4 regions of the Metabacillus sp. GQ13 genome follow, and region 2 is predicted to be linked to each of the others. Evidence: riboswitches for the same ligand, from Rfam matches in the RefSeq annotation. Region 2 holds a riboswitch; each other region holds the start of a gene.
What was found. A riboswitch is a leader RNA that binds a small molecule or an ion and turns the genes downstream of it on or off. The one in region 2 is predicted to bind cobalamin.
Positions count from the first base shown of each region.

Region 1 (6,000 bases), on a different contig from region 2:
AATAGGAAGTCATATGAAACTAGACGATTAAGTGAATATAATCGATTAGCAGATCATGTAAGAGAAGCGATAGATATAGAGAAACTATCTGAAATGATTAATAATTATCATAGAAAAGAGAGAGAAATCGATGAATCTTAATGACATTAAAAAAACGTTACAAGCGATAGAACCACTTAACAATGAAAAAATGAAAGAAGCCGAAGAATACATTAATACCTTGACGAAACCAATTGGCAGTTTAGGGAAATTAGAAGAATTAGCTATCCAACTTTCAGGGATTACTCATCAAGTCTTTCCAGAGGTGACCCGTCCCGGCATATTGGTATTTGCCGCGGATCACGGAATTAGTGACATGGGCGTATCGGCTTTTCCTAAGGAAGTTACGATCCAAATGGTACATAATTTCTTGAATGGTGGCGCAGCGATCAATGTCTTTGCAAAGCAAATCGATGCGATTTTAAAAATTGTTGATATCGGAATTGCCGAGGATATAGATCATCAATACTTGCTACAAAATAAGGTGAAACACGGTACAGATAACTTCTATGAAAAAAATTCGATGTCAGTGGAGGAGGCAAACCAGGCAATCCTTGTTGGAATGGAAACTGCACAATTGGTCATTGATAAAGGAGCAAAGAGTCTAATTGTTGGTGAAATGGGCATTGGGAATTCAACAACTGCTGCTGCTATTGCTTCTGTTATAACAGGTTGTTCTGTTGAGGATGCAGTAGGAATTGGAACAGGAATAACCGATGAAAGTAGACAAAGAAAGGTCTCTATCATAACAGATGCGTTAGAAAAAAGAAATCCAGATCCTAGCGACGCAATCGATATATTATCGAAAATAGGTGGACTTGAAATCGCTGGGATGGTCGGAGCAATCATAAAAGCTGCTGAACAAAGGATTCCAATTATATTAGACGGATTCATTTGTACGTCTGCTGCGTTGTTAGCTGTTCTACTCGAGGAAAAGGTAAAGGAATATTTGATTGCAGGACATATTTCACAAGAACCAGGCCATTTCCATGCTTTGTCCCATTTATCTAAGTCGCCATTATTAAATCTAGATTTGAGATTAGGTGAAGGCACTGGCGCTGCTCTTTCGTTTCCGTTACTAGAGGCGGCAACTCAAATGGTTAAAGGAATGGCAACGTTTGATTCAGCAGGCGTTGCAAATAAACGCGAATAAACGCGGAATCTTGTCGTTTTTTCATTTACTTGACTACAATAATCTACTATAATAATCATTGTCACAAAAATTGAATAGTCAATAATAGGTCCTTACAAATGAAAATTTTAAGGGTAAAAGGGAAGTTATGGTGAAAATCCAACGCGGTCCCGCCACTGTAAACGTTGAATGAAGCTTACATAATCCACTGCATCCTTATTGGATCCGGGAAGGAAAGCGATCATGTTGATGCGTGAGCCAGGAGACCTGCCTATTATGTTGTTGAAGTATCCTTCGTGGAAAAGGATGCCTTTAAAGTATCCGATGTTTGATTTGTGCAATTCAATCGTATACCCTAAAACAACTTACGCCTATTCCATGAGAAGAGGCGTTTTTTCTTTATAGGAACAACAGCGACTAGACAAAAAACAATAGTAATGTTTTCTTCAATTATAGGACAGTTTACAGTACATAGATCTTGCCACCTTATTGGGAAGACTTACTATTATTAAAAATGGGGAGTTGAAAAGATTGACAGGAACAAAGAAAAAATGGTTTTTGCTAAACCTACTGTTTGCATTAATGGTCGTTTTCACAATTGGTTGTAGCGCAACAGAGGAGAAAGAAAAAGACGGAGTCAGTAAGGTGGAAACTAAGGACACAAATGAAACAAATAGTGAACAAGCATTTCCAGTAACTGTCGTAGATGGTAGTGGGGACGAGGTTACAATCGATTCAGAACCGGAAACAATCGTATCTTTCATTCCAAGTAATACGGAAATTACTTTTGCCTTAGGTCAAGGAGAAAAGCTAGTTGGGGTTGATGACTTCAGTAATTATCCAGCTGAGGTTGAAGCGATTGAAAAAGTAGGCGGTCAGGAAATAAATGTAGAAAAAGTCTTAGCATTACAACCAGATCTTATCTTGGTTACAAATTTCCATCACGAAAATAATCAGGATATCTTAAAGCAATTTAAAGAAGCAGGAAGTGATGTTCTTGTTGTGGGAGATGCTGCATCTTTAGATGATGTCTATGAAACAATTACCTTAGTGGGTGAAGTAGTTGGTGCAACAGGTGAAGCCGAAAAAATGATAGCTGATATGAAAAGTCGTTTGAGCGAGATATCTGAAAAGGCTAAAGAGGTAACGGAGAAGAAACGCGTATGGGTTGAAGTTTCCCCGGCACCAGATATTTTTACAACTGGTCAAAATACATTCATGCATGAAATGTTAGAAACAATCAATGCTATAAATACTGCCGGTGAGCAAACAGGCTGGGTTAAGATGACAGAAGAAGAGATAGTTACATTGAATCCAGATGTCATCATTACCACTTATGGGTATTATGTTGAAAATCCTTCAGAACAAGTATTAAACCGTGCAGGCTGGGGAGAAGTACCCGCAATTAAAAATGAACAAGTTTTTGATGTTGAAAATGATATGGTGACAAGACCTGGGCCAAGACTAATTGATGGAGTTGAGACGCTTGCAAAACTCATTTATCCGGACGTTTTTGGCGAATAAAATTTTATGGGTGTATCTTTTAAGCGGAGGGTTTGTACTTAGTACAGCTCTCCTTGGTTTATTTATTAGTAGTGTTCACTATCCGATTCCGGTCATAATTGACACGATTACATCAAATTTGTTTAACCAGACCATTTTTAATAAAACGATTCCTGATGTCGCAGAAAGAATTATTTGGGAAATTCGTTTACCACGTGTACTATTGGCATTCTTTGTAGGTGCAGCTCTTTCACTTGCAGGTGCAGCTTTTCAAGGACTCCTCAGAAACCCGCTCGCTGATCCTTATACAATTGGTGTTTCTTCAGGTGCTTCTTTAGGGGCTGTTAGTGTCCTTTATTTTCAGTTATCATTTACCTTTTTAGGTGGATATACGTTACCTGTGATTGCGATTTTATGTGGATTCTTGACGATGGTCATGGTTTTTGCTGTTACTCATTTTGCTAATCGCAAGTTATCTATTGAGACCATTATTTTGGCAGGGATTATTGTCAGCTCATTTTTAGGAGCAGTTATTTCGCTTATCATTTCGTTAAGCTCACGCGAAGATACAGGTCAGATCCTCTATTGGTTAATGGGGAATATCGGAATGAGAGGCTGGAGTCATGTTAAATTAATCATTCCCTTCTTTCTAATCGGTTCCTTTTTGTTACTTGTCCGTTCGCGAGAATTAAATGCCTTTGCACTTGGTGAAGAATCTGCAGAACACTTAGGTGTAAATGTCCAACACGGAAAAATATACATCTTAGTCGGAGCGTCTTTACTGACAGGTGCAGCAGTTGCTGTATCTGGTGCAATTGGTTTTGTAGGTTTGGTCATTCCTCATTTTATCAGATTAGTAGTTGGCCCGAATCATAAGCTTGTTTTACCGCTCTCAATGTTGGTTGGTGGAGGATATCTCATCTTAGCTGATCTAATCGCAAGAACGATTATTGCACCAAGTGAATTACCAATCGGCGTCATTACCGCATTAATTGGAGCACCTATCTTTGGGTTATTATTAATAAAAGAACGCGTTGGAAGGGGATAAACATGATTGACATAAAAAACCTTTCTGGTGGTTATCAGCAAAAAATGATTATTCACGATTTATCGCTTACGATTGAAACAAGTCATTTCTACGCGATAATCGGTCCAAATGGAAGCGGTAAAACAACGCTGATAAAATTATTAACAGGAGTGTTACCATCTCAAAAAGGTACAATTTCTATCTTTAATCAATCTCTACGTGATTTATCGACTCAAGCACGTGCCAAAATGATGGCTGTTTTATCACAGGAAGTCCAAATTGACTTTGACTTTTTAGTCGAAGAAATAGTTTTATTAGGAAGATATCCTCACCAAAAAGGGATAATCAAACACATTTCTAAAAGAGATTATCAAATCGTCGAAGAGGTTATGAAGCAAACGAATGTTTTACAATTTCGCAAGCAGCCTTTTAACAAATTAAGTGGTGGGGAAAAACAACGGGTATTATTAGCAAAAGCCTTGGCTCAAGAACCGAAGATCCTCTTTTTAGATGAGCCAACAAATCATTTAGATATTAAGCATACAGTCGAAATGTTGCTCCAAATTAAAGACTACCAACGTAAGCACCAATTAACGATAGTTGCGATTCTGCATGATTTAAATACAGCAGCCCTTTTTGCGGATAAAGTTGTTCTTATGAACGAAGGGAAAATCATAGAATCCAGTGATCTCTCGGTATTGCAAAAGGAAGATCAACTTCAAGAAGTGTATGAAGTGGCAATCAAAAATATCCAACACCCTGTAGTGCCAAAACCACAAATTACCGTTGTTCCTTATCACGTAGCAACTATGCTAAATAAAGAAATGAATTTTGCGATAAAACAAACGGAACACTTTATACATATTGGATTTAATCATCCATTAAGAACAATTTCAAATAGCGTTCTTGGTGATGGTCTTACTTGGTGTAATCATTTTTGTAATTTCCATGTAGATAAAGATTATCATAGTAGCGACCCAAAGAAAGATATTATTAATTGGCTAGAACTAGTGAAAATAAGTGAGCATAATACAGTAGGTATGATGACGGCAGCTATCCTTCAAGATAGGAGTATTGTTCACGAAGAAAAAGAAGGGGTAGAGATTTTAGTTGTCACTACAGCCGGTGTTGGTAATGCAGTTGATATTACTGATCATTCCCGAATCACTACAAGCTTTCAAATTGGCACGGTAAATATCATGGTCTTCCTCAATGCTCATTTAACAGATGGTGCACTAGTGAATGCGATCCAATCTGCTACTGAGGCAAAGACAAAAGCATTTCATGATTTACAGATTAAAGATCCTCACAGCCAAACGGTTGCTACAGGAACATCAACAGATAGTACGCTTATTGCTACGACACAACTTGGAGAACTAACACCTTATGCAGGTTCAGGAACTGTGATTGGAAAGGCAATAGGGATAACCGTATATAAAACAATAATAGAAGCGGTAACTAACAATAAGATTCGATGTGAAAAGCAATGACAACTGTGATTGTTTTTTATTTTTATGTAATCCTAGCTGCCATTATCCTTGATTTATTAATTGGTGATCCAAGGTGGCTACCCCATCCAGTCATTATTATAGGCAAGGTGATTAGTAAAGTTGAGAAAACCTTAAATAGTGGGAAGTTACGTAAACTTAAAGGCACCATGTTAACAATTATGATTGTAATCGGAACATTTATTTGTATGAAAATGATTTTATCAATTGCCGGATTAATCCATCCATTTGTCGCTTTATTTATTGAGATCTATTTCATCTCAACAACGATTGCTATTAAAGGTTTACAGAGAGCTGCAAAGGATGTTGCGATACCTTTAAAAAATAAGGATTTACCGTTAGCACGAAAAAAGCTAAGTTATATTGTGGGTCGTGATACCGAAGATTTGCCAACCCAGGAAGTCGTACGTGGAACGGTAGAAACAGTAGCTGAGAATACAGTTGATGCGATTATTGCTCCATTATTTTGGGGATTAATCGGCGGTGCACCATTAGCGATGGCGTATCGAGCTATTAATACATTAGATTCAATGGTCGGTTATAAAAATGATAGATATCGACAATTCGGCTGGGCATCAGCAAGATTAGATGATTTAGTAAATTGGGTTCCTGCACGATTAACTGCCCTTTGTATTTGGTTATTTTCTTGGCTGATTCCCCATGCAAAAAAACGAAATGGGCTTGTGGTAACATTACGTGATGCCAAAAAGCATCCGAGTCCAAATAGTGGATGGCCGGAAGCAATGACTGCTGGACTATTAGGTGTTGAATTAGGGGGATTAAATTACTAC
Region 1 is NZ_JCAXET010000008.1:113,659-119,658, forward strand. Features, by position in the region: gene AC6CHR_RS11745 (cobyric acid synthase) at 1-141, shown strand, start outside; gene cobT (nicotinate-nucleotide--dimethylbenzimidazole phosphoribosyltransferase) at 131-1,192, shown strand; cobalamin riboswitch at 1,262-1,460, shown strand; gene AC6CHR_RS11755 (ABC transporter substrate-binding protein) at 1,754-2,695, shown strand; gene AC6CHR_RS11760 (FecCD family ABC transporter permease) at 2,658-3,722, shown strand; gene AC6CHR_RS11765 (adenosylcobinamide amidohydrolase) at 3,725-5,191, shown strand; gene cbiB (adenosylcobinamide-phosphate synthase CbiB) at 5,188-6,000, shown strand, end outside.
Region 1: another riboswitch for cobalamin. It lies ahead of AC6CHR_RS11755 (ABC transporter substrate-binding protein); the one in region 2 lies ahead of AC6CHR_RS17725 (DUF4430 domain-containing protein).

Region 2 (6,000 bases):
TCTAATAAGTAATTTACTAGACGTTCTCTTGTCCATTCTGCATCATCTGGCACAAGATAATTCCCGCTATCATAAGCAAGCAACGCGTAGATAACTCCATTGTTACCTTGATTGGTCATTCTCTCATTTGAATATATTTTTTCGATTAGATTATAACCTGCAAAGTCTGTTGCGTCCTCTCCAGCTGCTGTTAGACCAAGGACAGTTCGTTCATAATCTGTGACATTTCTGAAATAACCTTCATTGGTTATAAGATTGTTTTTGATTTTCTCTGTGTATTGTAAAGGGATCTTTCCTCCAGCTGCTTTTAGTGCCACTATTGAAAAATCATCACTATTATTCTTCGCAACATACTGTGTCGCTGTTTGAATAGCTTCCGTTACCTGTTGAATCACTGCTTCAGGAGTTTGACTTGGATCTGGCGTAGTCACTTCCTCATCTACAGAAGGTTTATTATCTGTGTCAGGTGTCGGTTCGTCTTCTTCAGTTGGTTCAGTTGGTGGTATCCATGTTGTTACCTCAAGACCTAGTTGGTCTCCCTCTTTTACGATATAAGCGGATAACCCCTCTGACATATATCCATCATTAATTGACGTGCTCCAATAATCATTTTCTCCTAACGATTTGTCACCAATATTATTAATAAAAGCAAAATAAGTCTGGTCAATCGACGTATCTACTTTAACCTTTGCATTTTCACCAGCTAATTTCAGTGCATCATAAGCACTAGATCCTTCAACGACCTGTACTGTTTTATCAATGATTTGCTTACTATCACCATCTTTTGCTGAAACCTTTACATTTACCTTTTTAGAAGGCCACTCAATTAGTTTAAAGCGGATATTGTCACCGTTTGTTAGCTGAAATTGAGAGACTCCTACTGATGCTTCCTCTCCATTTACAATGAATCCCCAGTATTTATCACCTTCAGGAGTGATGTCTCCTATACTATTAATAAAAGCACCAAATTCCTCATGTACTGAATAGTTAAAATATTCTTTTCCTAGTTGTTCATTTATCTCTTTAATAAGATCCAAAGCTGTTTGGGCCTCTTCTATTTCTAGTGCTTTTAATGGATATATCTTATTTCCGTCTTGATCCTCAACCGATATAGTTACTCCGTTTGCTAAAGCAGCATCAACCTGCTGTGGAAAAAATGTAGCTACTTGAAAAGTAACCAATAATAAAATAGTAAAAAGTGCAATAATTCGTTGTGACATGTTACGAATCTTCAAAATATAAAGCCCCCTCATTTTGTATATAACTTAAATAAAAAAGCACACCCCAATGCAGAGATGTGCTTTCAACAAGTTTATTCATTATAAATGAGAGACCCGTGTCCAAACACCATCCCTATCCGCGTAGAGTTAATGGTAATGTCAAACAGGCAGGTCTCCTGGCTTATGATCAACACTCTATTACAGCCTTCCCATATTAAACAGTGGCATATTGTAATGAGCTCCCAATTACAGTGGCGGGACCGCGTCGGACTAACACCGACTTCCCTTTTAATGATAGACTTGCTCAATCTATCAACCTATTTTTTATTTAATTTAATTAAGTTGATTTAATCATAGGCTACAATGAAAATACTGTCAAGATTTGTAACAAATTGTTGGTAACTATTTTGAAATTCACGTGAAGCTCCAATATTATTAAAGAATAGGCAGTTTTACGTTTCATTCGTTAAATAGGGGGGAATAAACTAGTAAACACCTATCATGAAGTGGCAACATCTTTTTTTAAAAAAATCCAACAAAAAAGAGCTGACTCGTAAGCCAGCTCCAGATACTATTATAATTTCACACGCATAACACGCCCGCTAAATTTATCAGCCCAGTATCCACTAGACATATTAGCTATAGCTACACCTGTTGAACTTTGTGAACCGATGAATTTTCCTCCACCCATATAGATACCAACATGTCCATCGGTTTTATAGGTATTAAAGAAAACCATATCACCAGGTTGCATATCACTAGCTGATACTCTTGTTCCTGTATTTCTCAATGCACTAGTACTTGCTCCTACATTCACTCCAACAGTTGAATATGCCCAAGCAACAAAACCAGAGCAATCAAATCTGCCAGCCGCTATATCAGAAGCATTTCTTCCTCCACCAAAGTCATAAACAGAATTACCAATATACTTATAACCAGCAGAGATAAGATCACTAACTGTACCATTAGGATTTACAGGTGTTGATGCGATCTTAGCGCTATTATTACTACTACTATTATTTTTATCATTACTATTACTATTACTATTACTATTACTATTACTATTACTATTACTAGAGTTTGAGTTGTTAGAGTCGACACTATTTCCACTTGTTAGTTCTACAGAAGTAGATTGTGTGCTTTGTTGTAAGCTAGTTTCTTGTGTTGCAAGATCACTATCTTTTTGTTGTAAACTAGTCTTAGCAGCTAAGTTAGCAGATTCTTCATTCTTAAGCTGTTCTTTCAATTGATCATTTTGTGCTTTTTGTTCTAAGACAATTGTCTGCATACCTTCTAACTCTGTTTTCATATCTGTAAGATCTGCAAGTTTTTGAACCTTAGAAGCCTTCGTTTCATTTAAAACATTTTCATCCGTTTCAAGCTGCTTTAAAAGCTCACTATCTGCTTCTACTATTTTTCCGACTGCAATTGCTCGGTTTAAAAAATCACTGAAACTAGAAGAACCAACTAATACATCAAAGTAGTCAACACTTCCCCCGCTATGTTGGTATGAAATAGCGCGTTGCTTTAAGATATCTGTTCTTTTTTTAATTGTCTCTTCTAAAACTGCGATTTCTTCTTCCATTTTACTAATATCTGTATTAGCAACAGCAATATCTTTCTTAGTTTGCTCCATTTTTTTGTTGTTTTCAGCTACTGCTTCGTCAACACGTTTAACCTGAGCATTTAAATTTGCAAGTTCCTCTTGTACAGCCTTAAGTTCTTTATCTGCGTTAGCCATTTCGGCTTGAACCTGTGAACGTTGTGTTTGAACTTCAGTTAGACTTTCAGCCTTAGCCGAAGGAATAGCAAATGAACTACCTAATCCAATCATGACAGCTAAGTTCATGATTACTAGTTTCTTTTTCGACATTCTCTTCCCCTACTTTCCATTCTTGTACAAATTCTCTCTTGCAATTACATATTCTCTTTCTATCTATGTAACTATGTAACCCCTAACAATTCTTGTTTTATACTACTATTTGCTTATATTAGCCACAATTAGTAGTATATCATCAAAAAGTGACAAATATGTGTTTATAATATTACAATTATATTTCAAATATAACTAGTAACTCCTAATTCCCAAAAAAACCACAATTTCAACTTTATCATAGATTAATTATGATTACCAGTAATGGATGAATTTGTGGATGATTGGATTAGTTATCATGCTGGTCGCACTATTAGAAAAGAAGACACCCATTATTCTATAATGTAAAATCGATCCTTCGTTTTTCCTTCATGACTATAATTTAAACTTCGGAGCAATTTAGTAGCAGTTGTTCTTGAGGTTATGTGGAGAAACGAACGGAGTTTTTGGTTAGTTATCTTTTCACCGAATATAAGTTTATAGTCTTCTAAACTTTGAATATGTGCATACTTTGATTTATGAGTACAAATGGAACATCGCCAAAAACCTTGTCTTCGCACTGAATCAAAATTGCCGCAATTTTGACATTGAACACCTGTAACTATTTCCTTCCTTTCAATTTTGTATAGAGATAATACGTTGGTATCATCTTCTGTATTCAATTCAACGAGAAGTCCTGCTAGTTTTTTTAGCGATTGTTTAGGGATTATTTTTTTATTATATTTCGCTTCCAATCGTTTAATTTCGAGTGGTATATTAGCACTGTGAATAACCTGAGGATAATCTGTTTTGGAGGATTTTATAATCGTAGATGGGTTACTAATTACGATAAGGGTTTCTACTGGGATAGGGAGAAACTTCTGCTCTACTAACCAATGTTTAAGATGGTCTCTCTGTCTTCTCACTTGAATTACAGGACTAGAAAACCCTTCATCCTTACCATCTATCGATCGAATCATTTGATCAAATACATCATCGAAAAATATTGTACCCGCAATGTTTTTCACCTCAAGAATACATATGAAAAACGGAGAAATAATAAGTGAATCAATCTGAAAAAAATAATTCCTATCTGACAATCTTATATTGTTGAAAATATAGTAATCTTCGTTGATATAACTCAAAAAATAATCAATTGACTTTTCACCTTTGTATCCAGCCAACATCTTCGCATGATCATGTTCGAGCATAGGGAAACTTGCATGCGCCTTCCGTAACCTTCGTAAAATCACCTCTACCTTTTGTAGTTTCAAAGACTTTCTTCTTTCCATAATAATCAAGGAGATCCACCTCTTATCTATTAGTAGTATAGTTCATGATACCTATTCGGTAAAAAAGTGAAGGTTCCTTCTACATTCATTGATTTGTTTGAACATTTTTTACTGAGCCGGTTTCTCACTTTTTACGGCGGAATTGAACCACTCCCTTATTTTGAGCCGCCTCTTCTACTTTTTTGAACCACTAACCTCCGGAATTGAACCACTTTTCCCTTTTATTGAACCACTTCTACTCTTTATTGAACCACTCCCTTATTTTGAGCCGTCTCATCCATTTTTTTGAACCACTAACCTCCGGAATTGAACCACTTTTCCCTTTTATTGAACCACTTCCACTTTTTATTGAACCACTCCCTTATTTTGAGCCGCCTCATCCACTTTTTTGAACCACTAACCTCCGGAATTGAACCACTTTTCCCTTTTATTGAACCACTTCCACTTTTTATTGAACCACTCCCCTATTTTGAGGCGTCTCTGTCACTTTTTTGAACCACTAACCTCCGGAATTGAACCACTTTTCCCTTTTATTGAACCACTTCTACTCTTTATTGAACCACTCCCTTATTTTGAGGCGTCTCTGTCACTTTTTTGAACCACAAACCTCCGGAATTGAACCACTTTTCCCTTTTATTGAACCACTTCTACTCTTTATTGAACCACTCCCTTATTTTGAGCCGTCTCATCCATTTTTTTGAACCACAATCCTCCGGAATTGAACCACTTTTCCCTTTTATTGAACCACTTCCACTTTTTATTGAACCTCTCTACAAAAAAACAGAAAGCATATATCGCTTCCTGTCACTCCCACACCACTTCTATTAAGATCCGTACAAAATAGCCTACTACTCTTCCAAAAAGCTCTGTAACTGCTCTCTATCCGGATATGAGGTTTGTGTACCTCGCTTTGTCACACTTATGGCGGCAAAAGCTGTGGCCAATTTGATTGCCTCGCTAATATCTCCGGTTTGAACGTAAAAGTGGGCAAAGCAGCCTATAAAGGCATCGCCAGCTCCTGTTGTATCGAGGGCTGTCACTTCATGTGCTTTAATGTGTTGCAAACTACTGGCTTTGTTTCCCCAAATCACTCCGCGATCACCCATTGTCACGATGATATTTTTTAAACCCTTCTCTAACAAAGTCACCGCTGCCGCCTTTATTTGTTCAACTGTTTCAACGGGCTTATTTGTTAAAATTTCTAATTCAGTTTCGTTTGGGATGAAGAAGTCACATTTACAAACATAATCAAAATCTAACTCCTGAGTTGCTGGGGCTGGATTTAGAATAACTGGGATATGATGTTGATTTCCAAAATGTATGGTATGGTAAATCGTTTCCAATGGGATTTCAAGTTGTAGTAGGATGATCGAACAGTTCTTGAGTTTTTCTGTTGCCTCATCTACGTCATTTGGTAATAGGTATTGATTCGCTCCTTTGATAATCAAAATTCGATTTCTTGACTGTGAATCAACAAAAATTGGGGCTACCCCACTAGATGCTCCAGGAACCTTATTAGTATACTCCGTGTCGACTCCATAGCTTTCTAGATTGCTGATTGTTCGATCAGCAAATATATCATCCCCTACTTTCGTAAGCATCATGACCTTTGAACCTAATTTCGCTGCAGCAACTG
Region 2 is NZ_JCAXET010000014.1:107,207-113,206, forward strand. Features, by position in the region: gene AC6CHR_RS17725 (DUF4430 domain-containing protein) at 1-1,235, opposite strand, end outside; cobalamin riboswitch at 1,370-1,556, opposite strand; gene AC6CHR_RS17730 (coiled-coil domain-containing protein) at 1,795-3,093, opposite strand; gene AC6CHR_RS17735 (nuclease-related domain-containing protein) at 3,426-4,364, opposite strand; gene rbsK (ribokinase) at 5,213-6,000, opposite strand, start outside.

Region 3 (6,000 bases), on a different contig from region 2:
CCCAAGCAATCCCCTCTAATGCAAGTAAGTGATGCCAACCGAATGTACCTAAACCAATTGATCTATATTTCTCATTGGTTAGTCTAGCTTGAAGAACTGGTATTGTATTTAAATCGATAACATTGTCTAACATTCTTACTTGAATGGGGATGAGTTTTTCTAACACGTCATCTGTTACTGCCTTTGCAAGGTTAATAGAGGAGAGGTTGCACACAACAAAATCTCCTGGTGTTTTAACAGTGATGATTTTCCCATCCTCTGTATATTGATTTTCTACTGTCGTTGCACTCTGATTTTGTGTGATTTCAGTACAGAGATTGCTACAGTAAATCATGCCTTTATGAGAGTTAGTATTTTGTCTGTTAACTTCATCACGATAGAACATATAGGGTGTTCCAGCTTCTAATTGACTAATCATAATTCGTTTCATGACTTCAATAGCGGGGACTTTCTCTTTGGAAAGTGCTTCATTATTGACACATTCCCAATATTTTTGACTGAAACTACCATTTCCTTTTTCTTCATCGTAAAAGTCCTCAATATGATACCCCATAACTTGGTAAACCTCATGTGGGTCAAATAAATACCAATCGTCACGAGCTTCTACTTGTTTCATGAAGATATCTGGGATACATACGCCTGTGAATAAGTCATGGGTACGCATGCGTTCGTCACCATTATTAAGTTTTGAATCTAGGAATGAAAAGATATCTTTATGCCAGACATCTAAATAAATCGCAATGGCTCCTTTACGTTGTCCAAGTTGGTCGACACTTACGGCTGTGTTATTAAGTTGTTTCATCCATGGAATACTTTTATTGTTACTCCCTATATGTTCACTTAGGGGGATAGGTCATTTCTGCCTACCTCTATACATCGCTGCACAGAACAGACTATATCTTTATCCACTTTTTATTGTTTCTGAAAGTGGATAGGTGGTTCGAATTATATAATCACTTATATAACTACTTAGTCGTTGAACCTTCTTCCTACAAATAGGAAGCTCGGCTGCAGATTATCCGCACTCGCGGTTTTTTAGGGAGCGCCATGTCATTACTGCATGGTATCCTACGTTGAGATACTCGGAGTTTCCCGCATTTGACCACCTTTATTACTTGTAACTTACGCCACAAGAGGGCTACCTTTAACCCCTGATGAAACACCTTTAAAGCCTTTAATATCACTACCGCGGCTTCTTATTTTCCCAAAATATGCGCCTATACCTCCTCCAGATTTAGAAAGATTGGCAATATCTGTATTACTATCAAATATTCCTTGTAAACTATCATCAATCGTATCGATAAAACAACTAGATAATTGGCCAATAGGCTTTCCAGCATTCGATAGAGTAGGAGTTGCTACTGTCATATATAGATTACTCATTGCCCAATATGATTGCTTAATAAGCTCAAGGCGATTGTCTTTATTCTCGTTGGCCATTAACGTCATGGCGATGAGTAGGAATCGTTCTTGTGGTAATTCAAATGTTTGCTTTGAAAAATCACGAGCTAAGTAACGATCAGCTAACGTGCGAATGCCTATATAAGTAAATAAACGATCCCTATTTGGTTGGATATATCCCCCAATCTCTTCAATTTCCAATATAGAATATTGATCTAAAATTTTAGAGTGGTAGAGCCCCTTTGAAACTAATTGATTAATTAGATCGTTAAAACTACCATATTTTTGTTTGTTATCATAACCTCTGTTAGTAGCAGCTTCTTTATAAAGCTTTGTTAAATAAAGTTGGGCACAAAAGTAGGTCCAGTCGGGTTCCTGTTCAGTAATATTAGATAATCCTTCTAATATAAGTAAATTAGTGAGTTGTTCTGATGTGTACGAATCTCTTTGGAGAATAGTACTATGGATTCTATGTAAATAATCATCTATAGGTAAGGAAGGGAAATGCTGATGAATAGACAGAATAAACGTTGTAAGTTTGTTTGAATCAAATGTTTCTTGTCCATTATCGTCAATAATAGTAGGTGCAGTTGTTATACTCATAATAAAGAGCCTCCATCGTTTTTTTGTAAAAACCGCTCGGGGATGAGTGGAGAAAACGACAGATTAAGGAGAGTAGGAGAGAAATGGAGAAATCCATACTGGCTTTCCGTCGTTTCATCTTCTCAGTCCCCGAAGAAATTGAAACTTTCGCAAGCGTTAGGTAGGTCTCCTGACTTGTGTTCATCCTACTATGAGCCCTTCCCATACAAAGAATTGTACAGTGGTTAACTCAGTTCGTCACACTTACAGTTGCGGGGACAGTTCTGGATTTACACCAGATTCCCTTTTCAGCCCAATAGGCGCCTAATCTTGCAAAAATACAATATATAGTTTTGGTGTTTATTGAAATATCAACATATAGGTAAATAACTTCTATTTAAATGATAAAGCAGATAAGTGAATTAATCAACCAATACTTTCTATTTGTCGAAATTTATCATATTCGATAAGTTAGTGTGGAGGGTTACGATCTATATAAGCACAAAATAACGAAAAAAAGAAATCTAACTTAAAACAGTTAGATTTCTTTCGGTGTCTTATCTTTGCCAAAAAACCCGTAAAGAATAGAAAATAGTAATGACAAGTATAAAAAGAATGCAAAAGGTAAGAAGTCAACTACAGATACCCCAAGTGTTTGTGCAAAGAACGCACCACTAACTCCCCAGGGTATTAAAGGATTAATTAATGTACCTGCATCTTCGAGCGTACGTGACATATATTTCCGTTCGATCTTCATCTTGTCATATAAGATTTTGAATGATTGCCCTGGAATAAGAATCGATAAGTATTGTTCACCTGTTAATAGGTTAATCCCTAATGAGGATGTAGCAGTTGATAGAATTAGTTGCCCTTTAGTATGAACTCGCTCAATCAATCCAGTTAACAGCGTTGGAATGATTTTCAGTACATCTAATAGACCGCCAAATGCAAAAGCAATCAAAATGAGTGAAATTGACCACATCATCGATTGCAGTCCACCCCGATTCATCATATTTACAACCTGCTCGTTTGCGATTGAGAAGGATGTACCATTCTGTAATACTTGGAAAAATTGTGTTAATTGTATTCCTTGTATACTTAATGCTGTTACACCTGCAGTTATGATTCCCATGATTAGTGCTGGGATAACCGGGATTTTTCGAATAGCCAATATAATAACTAAAAGCGGTGAAAGTAAAGTTAAAGGACTAACATTTATAGTACCTTCAATGATTGTTATCATGTTTGTCATTTCTGTAATTGATGATGATTGAATCGGTGCCATCCGACCCAGAATAAAGAATACAACGGTTGTAATGAGAATGCTTGGGATCGTTGTTTTTGTCATATGGCGAATGTGAGTGAACAATTCAACGGAAGAAACACCAGATGCAAAATTTGTTGTATCAGACATCGGAGACATTTTATCTCCAAAGCAAGCACCTGAAATAATGGCACCGGCAACCCACTCAACTGGTAAGCCAACTGCCATACCAGCACCCATAAGGGCGACACCGACTGTACTGACAGTAGTGAACGAGCTACCAACAAGACTTGATATAACCATACAAGAAAATAGCGATGTGATCAGTAAGTAACTAGGATTAATAATTGTTAAAGCATATACCATTACAGTTGGTATTGTGCCACTACTCATCCATGCTCCAATGAGAATCCCGATTAAGGCTAAAATAATAATTGGTTGTATTCCACTTTGAATCCCTTTGATTATTCCGTCTTCTAACTTTTTCCACGGATAACCCTTCAGTAAGCCAAGGATTGAAATAGACACCAAACAATTTAATAATGCAATATGTGGTTCTGTTTTAAGAATAAACAAACTAGAATAGATGATGACTAAAATCATCACTAATATAAATAGAGCCTCTTTAAAATGAAAGGCTTTTTTGGGGGTAGACATATATTTGCTCCTTTATTCTACTTTACTGTCAGTTATATACTAATTGAATTTTAAAAACGTTAATACTTAAACGCTTTTATGCTTTAGGGTACAAAAATATTATATCAGGCTAATAATTTATGTCAATTATAAGTTTGATTTAGACAGTGGAAAACGATAATCTTACAGGATAATTGGTTGTGAACAGGGTGTGTAAAGGAGTGAGGTATTCGGCAGATGGATACGAAAAGAGGGAAGTCAATAGTATATCCATCAAGTGATAAAGTCATAGAAAAATACAACAAGTAGAGACCATAGTCAGTCTTCACTTGTTGTATTTGGTAATACAAATACAAAGGTATTGGAATTTATTACATTGTTTCAGCGATATCCTTTAAGCTATCTGATGTTTCTGCAATTTGAGTAATTGCTTTAGAGACATCATTAATAACATTTGTAAAGTTCATCAAATCAGATTTTGCTTTTTCACTTTGCTGTTTGTTATTATTCATGAATTCTAGAATCGTATCAAAAAATGAATTCATATCACTCATTTGTGTTGTGCCTTTAGTCGTTAATTCAGCTACATTGCTAATTGCGGTAGACATACTATCAATTTGGCTATGAATATTCAAAATTAAACTAGATACACCTTGGACTGAATTTTTTGTTTCCTCAGCAAGTTTACGAACTTCACTTGCAACAACTGCAAATCCCTTACCGTACTCACCAGCTCTAGCTGATTCAATGGCTGCATTTAAAGCTAATAAATTCGTTTGTTCAGCTATAGAGGTAACGATTGAGACAACATGATTAATTTTTTCTGATGTTTGTTCCAATGATTCCATTTGTTTTAAAATTTCGACAGTACTTGTTTCAATAAAGTTCATTAACTCATTTTGTTTTTCAAGATCAACTTTACCACTAGTGGCTTGGCTTTCTGCTGTTGATGCAACTTCTAGGTGATCGATAGAGTATGATGCAATTTCCTTTGAGTGAGCCAGTATTTCTTGAACAAACGCATTGGTATCTTCACTTGCGTTCGCTAATTGTATGGCTAATTGATTTACTTCAGCTCGGGTCTGATCCTTCTCTCGTTCAATGGCTGCTCGTACTTGTGCATATTCAGTTTCATAGGCTGCAATGACAATTTGCTGTTCTAGGTTGAAAAGTTTTGTTAAACTATGGATTACTTTTAATAGCTCATGCTTTGTTTGGAGATGTGGCTCTACAGTTTGAATAACTGACGCTAAAAGTGGTTGAAATGCTGCCATATACCAGTTAGCTTCTAGTCCTATTTTTACATGGATATGAGCGATTCTTCTAATACGACTAACGTCTTCAGGAGTAAAGCTTCCATCAAACATGCTTAACGTATGTTTTTTTAAGGTTGATTTTAAACGATCTACAGAGCTATATGTGTTAATAATATCTATTAGTCCCAAGTCTGATTCAAAGGAAGCGTAAAATGCATTCACGATTTCCTCGATATTAGCCTCTATATAAGGTTGAAGTTTAAGCGATAACAGTAAATCATCGGTTGTAAGACCAATCATTTGAATTTGCTTTTTTAGTGAAGGTTCATCGACCTTTAAGACAATCTGATTTAAAAGATCCTTCGGTGCTGCTGGTTGTTTTTTTTCCTTTTTAAAAGAAAGAATACCCATTCATTAATCCCCTTGTTTAGAATTTACTATCTACTAGGTATATCGACTAGTATTTGATAAATTGAATGGTTTTTCTGTTTAGATATAAAAAAAGTAGACAATTTATACTGTCTACTTTTTTTAAAAGGTTATTTTGCGATTAAAACAGGGATATTGGATCGTTGCGAGACTTTTTCACTAACACTACCAAATATTAACCGTTTTAAGCCGTTCATATTGCGACTACCTACGATAATGAGATCAGCATGATGATCTGTTGCATAAGAAACAATTGCTTCAGAGGGTTCGCCGTATAAAATATTCACGTTACCTTTTACATTATTTAGATCTAATATTCGTCTAGCTTCACTTTTTAATGCCATCGTTTTTTTATCATGTTCTGTTCCATCTATTACATTTCTAGGTTCAGGTACAATTGGATAATTTCTCACTTCATCTGTAGGATGACTA
Region 3 is NZ_JCAXET010000012.1:36,692-42,691, forward strand. Features, by position in the region: partial or broken gene AC6CHR_RS15605 (ribonucleoside-diphosphate reductase subunit alpha) at 1-829, opposite strand, end outside; gene AC6CHR_RS15610 (ribonucleotide reductase N-terminal alpha domain-containing protein) at 1,123-2,004, opposite strand; cobalamin riboswitch at 2,147-2,325, opposite strand; gene nhaC (Na+/H+ antiporter NhaC) at 2,522-3,904, opposite strand; gene AC6CHR_RS15620 (protoglobin domain-containing protein) at 4,255-5,550, opposite strand; gene AC6CHR_RS15625 (universal stress protein) at 5,679-6,000, opposite strand, start outside.
Region 3: another riboswitch for cobalamin. It lies ahead of AC6CHR_RS15610 (ribonucleotide reductase N-terminal alpha domain-containing protein); the one in region 2 lies ahead of AC6CHR_RS17725 (DUF4430 domain-containing protein).

Region 4 (6,000 bases), on a different contig from region 2:
CAATCAGGTCCTCAAGGTAGACGAAGAACTCGATAGAACAAAGAGATGTATCTGTTCAGCACGAACATGGTAGCTAACTTTTTCTAGGTAGACCCACTGGAGATGGATGTTTACCGTTTTCTATACTTCAAAAATCAAAACTATGAAAAAGGTGAGAGGATGATATCCTCTCACCTTTTGTAATGGGAGTGTATAATGTTAGCCTTTTTCGATATAAAACAACCCTTGCAAAAACAATCTTTATTTTTGTAGATCTTTCTTAGTCAGTTCACTTCGAATGTTAATTTCCTTTGAAAATTCAGTATCTTGCTTATTCTTCGGGTATTTATTTTTACGTTCACGATTATCGTTTTTATTTGTCATTTTGCAGGCCCCCTCTCTTTTTCAATACGTTTATTTTTCTCAAATAAGAGGGGATTATTAGTCATTTCTAGAAATTTTTGCGGACATATAGTCTGTGAATGTAAATAGCCTAACCTAACTAATTATCATGTCAACTCAGCTAGAATCTTAAGAGAGAGCCTAAAATCCACTTTCGCCAGGCGTAAATGGTAAATCTAATTTTTTCTCTACATCTCGTAAACGTTGATTTAAGCGATTTAGTCTACGTGTATGCTGCTGATTTGTGCGGATAAATTCACTGTTTAGTCTGGTGACTTCTTTATTTAAGCGGTTATGTTCTCGATTTTGCCTTTTTAATTCTTCATTTAGACGTGTAAGTTCCCGAGTTTGTCGCTCATTTTGATTCTCAACGGCAGTAACCCTTCGCTCAAGCCCAGTGGGTTGTCTATTTGTTTCAAAAGGCATTTGTTGATGAAAGGAAGAATATTGTGGATAATGTATTTGATCTTGTTGTGATACATCATAATAATAATGATGATGATATGGATTCATAAAGGAACACTCCTTAGTTTGAAAAGTGATGAGACCATATAAGTTTATGTAGGTTTTAGTGGAGTGTAACGGCATATGTCTAGTTATTTAAAAGTAGTTAATTATTTTTGAAGTGGAGATCGTAGTATAAACAATAACAGATGAGCCCGTCGCCCCCGTTGTTAAATGAAGAAATAGGAAAGTAAAGTAATCACAGCGGCTATTATTTCTCGGGAAACCGCAGATAATTACATTTTACTACATAATAAGCCATGTTGGTGACGAATTTTATAACAAGGTCTAATGAATGTTGAGATGTTTGTTTTTTCTCGTACTCATTCACTTACTTTTACTGTTCATCACTTTGATCCTCATCATCAGGAACAAAGAAAGCAACTTCATATTTCATTAAGATATCAATTAACTGCTCTTTTTCCTTCAAATAGTTTAATGAAAAACTAAAAGCGGGGAAGCCAGTCTTTTGGTTAATCTTCGCCATCATTTTACTATTCTTAGGTAATTGTTCGATAAAACGCTCTTCGTCTTTAAGTACGATAGCTAGAAATCTAATGGTTTTATGTTGATAGGGTAGGAATCCTTCAATATCATCCCAACGAACAAAGCCAAGTTTAAGAGGACCATTTAGTGTTATTCCAGAAGGACTAACAGAAATGAACGGATCGATCCCGAATAGTTGCTTTCCAATCATATATGTGCACCATACAAATAGGATCAAACTTAGGCTAAAAAAAATAGCGATTAGAGAAACACCGTCGGATAGAAGCATATTAATTGTAAATACTAGAAAAGCGGAAGTGAAAATAAGCATGATGAAAAAAGCACTAAACGTTTTTATTTTCGACATATAAAAATTTTCTTCCATTTGGACTCCTCCAGGTTATATGTAAGCTGTTTTTAGGCTATTTCTTTATGTTTGTTGCTATTCTCATTGTCATAGAAACCTGAAAAAACCCTTTAATCTATAATTATACCACATAATTAACAAAAATTAACTGATATATCTAAAATAGGAAGAATGCTTATAACGTTTCAGGATAATTACATAACACCTTATATACAATAATATTATTATGTAAACAAATGATACCTGATAACTAGTTTGATAAAAATTAGGAGAAAACTCTTGATAAAACATTCAAAATGATTTATTGTAAGTCACAAGCTTTAATTATTTAAAATTTAATAATGTTCAGTCAATAGGTGTTAAAAGTAAATCACTTTTAACTTAAAAGGGAAGTTCGGTGAAAAACCGACACGGTCGCGCCACTGTTAAGGGGAGCTTGATTACAATCCACTGTTTCAACTAGAAATGGGAAGGGATATTAAGTGATGAACCTAAGTCAGGAGACCTGCCTGTTGTATGCACTTATTACCTACGCGAAATAGGGAGGAGTGGTGGTCATATGTTGAAACCATTTAATATTCATTTCAACTCTAGTTAACTATGCCTATCGTTCGTCTCTCTTATTGTCCCATAGAGAGGCTTTTTTTAATGGGAAAAAATAGTTTAAAACTTTAGTTACATAGAAAAGGAGTTCCTCAAATGACAATTAAAAGTTCAAATATCGGGTACCCAAGAATTGGTGAGAATCGCGAATGGAAAAAAGTATTAGAATTATTTTGGTCACAGCAAATAAATGAAGAACAATTTCATAATGAAATGGAACAAATCCGTTTAACACATTTAAGTAAACAACATGAAAAAGGAATCGATCTCATTCCTGTTGGAGATTTTAGTTATTATGATCATGTTTTAGATACAGCATCAATGTTTGGATTAATTCCAGAACGATTTAAAACTATAGCTCAGACGTTTTCTTTAAACCAATATTTCGAGATCGCGAGAGGAAGTAAGGGGAAAATAGCTTCTGAAATGACGAAATGGTTTAATACAAATTACCATTATATTGTTCCTGAGTTAAAAGAAGCACAGCCTAAATTAGTAGATAATCGATTATTACGCTTGTTTTTAGAGGCTAAGGAAAAGCTAAACATTATAGGGAAACCTGTTATATTAGGTCCGATTACCTTATTATCGATTTCAAAAGGCTTTGATGGTCAAAAGCGATCTGAGCTACTAAACTCTCTTGTCCCACTTTATATCGAAGTGTTTAATCAACTTAAGGAAGCTGGGGCAGAATGGATTCAAATAGATGAACCTATTCTTGTTAAAAATGTGGACAAGGAAATCATCAATGAATTTAAGGACGTTTATTCAGCGTTTCATGATGGTGTGAAGGATGTAAATCTTATTCTTCAAACCTATTTTGAGAGCATTGAATTTTATGAAGAAATTATTCAGTTACCTGTACAGGGAATTGGTGTTGATTTTGTACACGATGAAGGCGTCAGTGTTATCAATTTAGAAAAACATGGTTTCCCTAGTGATAAAGTTCTTTTTGCTGGAGTCATCGACGGGCGTAATATTTGGAAATCTAACCTGACGGATAAGTCAAAACTTGTAAAAGAGATATTGGAATTTGTTGATGAAAATCATTTAGTGGTTCAACCGTCTTGTAGTTTGTTACATGTTCCCGTGACCATAAACAGTGAACAGCAATTAGAATCTCAAGTGAAGGGTTCTTTAGCATTTGCGGATGAAAAGTTAAGCGAAGTTGTGATGCTAACGAGGTATTTAAATGAGGAAATTAAGATGAATGAACTTGATAAGTATGATCAAGCTATACACTCAATTAAACATTCATTCTATCGTAATGTAAAAAATGTTCATGAAGCAATGCACAATATTAAATCTTATTCTTCTTCAAGAATAAGTGTCGAAAAACGGAAGGAATTACACTCAGCTAAATGGAATCTACCTATACTTCCTACTACAACGATTGGTAGCTTTCCTCAAACAAAGGAAGTTCGAAAACAGCGGTTGAAGTGGAGAAAAGGGGAGTTAACGTCTGAACAATATGAGCAGTATATTCAGAAAGAAATAAAGAAATGGATTGATATTCAAGAAGACCTAGGATTAGATGTTCTTGTTCATGGAGAATTTGAACGAACAGATATGGTTGAGTTTTTTGGTGAAAAGCTTGAAGGTGTTGCAATTACCAAATTTGGTTGGGTTCAGTCTTATGGCTCCCGATGTGTGAAACCACCAGTTATTTTCGGTGATGTTTACTGTCTTGGAAACATGACCGTGAAGGAAACAGTCTATGCACAAACCTTAACTAAAAAGCCTGTAAAGGGAATGCTAACCGGCCCTGTAACCATTATTAATTGGTCATTTGTCCGTGATGATATTAGTCGTACTGAAGTATTAAATCATGTAGCTTTAGCAATTCGCAAAGAGGTTGAAGCGCTTGAAGCAAATGGGATTACGATGATTCAAGTAGATGAGGCAGCATTACGAGAAGGACTGCCTTTAAAGGAAGAAAAAACAGAAAGTTATTTACAAGCTGCTGTTCATGCCTTTAAATTGGCGACATCTTCTGTCAATGAAGATACGCAAATTCATACACATATGTGTTATTCGAATTTTGATGATATTATCCATGCTATTGACGCCCTTGATGCAGATGTTATTTCGATCGAGACATCTAGAAGTCATGGAGAATTGATTGCATCCTTTGAAAAACACCATTATAACAAAGGAATTGGTCTAGGAGTATATGATATTCATAGTCCCCGTGTACCTGCATTAGAGGAGATTACACAAAATATGAAACGTGCACTGGAAGTCTTGGATTATCGTGCGTTTTGGGTGAATCCAGATTGTGGCTTGAAAACGAGAGGTGAAGAAGAGACTGTAGCAGCACTAAAAGTTATGGTTAATGCAGCACATGTATACAGAGAAAAAATTCAAGCCGTTGAAACAGTTTAAGTAAAATCGAAGAGAATAGATAAAGGTAAAGGCACTACTACCCTTTGGGGTATGTAGTGTTTTTTCCGTTTTTAAATATATATGTTTAAGGAAGGGCATAAATTTGTATTGGAATAGGATACTGAGCAAGATAAATGAAAGTCTTTTAGATTACAATTAATATAGGAGGGAAAAGTATTAGATAGATTGAAAAGAGCTATCTAAATGAATATTTAAAAGATATCATTTTAAATGTTAAAAAGAGTGGATTCCAATGTAGGAGGTATAACATCGATGGAAAAATTTCACATATTTATTAATGGGGTATGGACAGGTGAGGGTTTACCGACGACAGAAGTGATAAATCCTGCAAACCATGAAGTCATAGCAACAGTTCCAAATGGTGGAGCAAATGAAGCAAACAAAGCAATTGAAGCTGCCAGTTCTGCGTTCCGAGATTGGTCGGCTTATTCAGCATATGAACGTTCAGACCTACTCAGGAAATGGTATGATCTGATTACGTTACACCGTGATGATCTAGCAGAAACAATGACGATGGAGCAGGGAAAGCCATTGAAAGAAGCACTGGGTGAAATAAACTATGCAAATGGATTTATTTCATGGTATGCGGAAGAGGCAAAAAGAATTTATGGAGAAACGATTCCTGCAACGCAACGAAATAAGCGAATTCTCGTCCAAAAACAGCCAGTTGGTGTTGTAGCCGTCATTACCCCTTGGAATTTTCCAGCAGCAATGATTACTAGAAAAGTGGCTCCTGCGCTAGCAGCAGGGTGTACCGTTGTGATTAAACCGGCCGAACAAACGCCATTAACTGCGCTCAAACTAGTATTACTTGCAGAGAAGGCGGGCATACCTAGAGGTGTAATAAATGTAATAACTGGTGATGCAAAGGAAATAGGTGAGGTTTGGCTTAAAGATGATCGAGTACGTAAATTAACATTTACAGGTTCAACAAAAGTTGGCAAAGAATTAATGAAACAATCGGCGCAAACCGTTAAAAAGCTGTCTCTAGAACTTGGTGGTCATGCACCAGTTATTATACTAGAAGATGCCGATTTAGATAAAACTGTTGATGGAGTGATCGCAGCAAAATTTCGTAATGCAGGGCAAACATGCATTTGTGCAAATCGAATATATGTACAAGAATCTATTTATCATGCTTTCATTAACAAATTTGTCATAAAAGTAAAAGAGTTATCTACTGGAAACGGAATGGATGAGAGCACAGACATTGGTCCTCTAATCGATCAAGCTGCTGTTACTAAAGTTTTTAA
Region 4 is NZ_JCAXET010000001.1:213,692-219,691, reverse strand. Features, by position in the region: gene AC6CHR_RS01145 (DEAD/DEAH box helicase) at 1-36, shown strand, start outside; gene AC6CHR_RS01140 (hypothetical protein) at 241-363, opposite strand; gene AC6CHR_RS01135 (hypothetical protein) at 523-894, opposite strand; gene AC6CHR_RS01130 (STM3941 family protein) at 1,223-1,756, opposite strand; cobalamin riboswitch at 2,076-2,265, shown strand; gene metE (5-methyltetrahydropteroyltriglutamate--homocysteine S-methyltransferase) at 2,438-4,726, shown strand; gene AC6CHR_RS01120 (NAD-dependent succinate-semialdehyde dehydrogenase) at 5,000-6,000, shown strand, end outside.
Region 4: another riboswitch for cobalamin. It lies ahead of metE (5-methyltetrahydropteroyltriglutamate--homocysteine S-methyltransferase); the one in region 2 lies ahead of AC6CHR_RS17725 (DUF4430 domain-containing protein).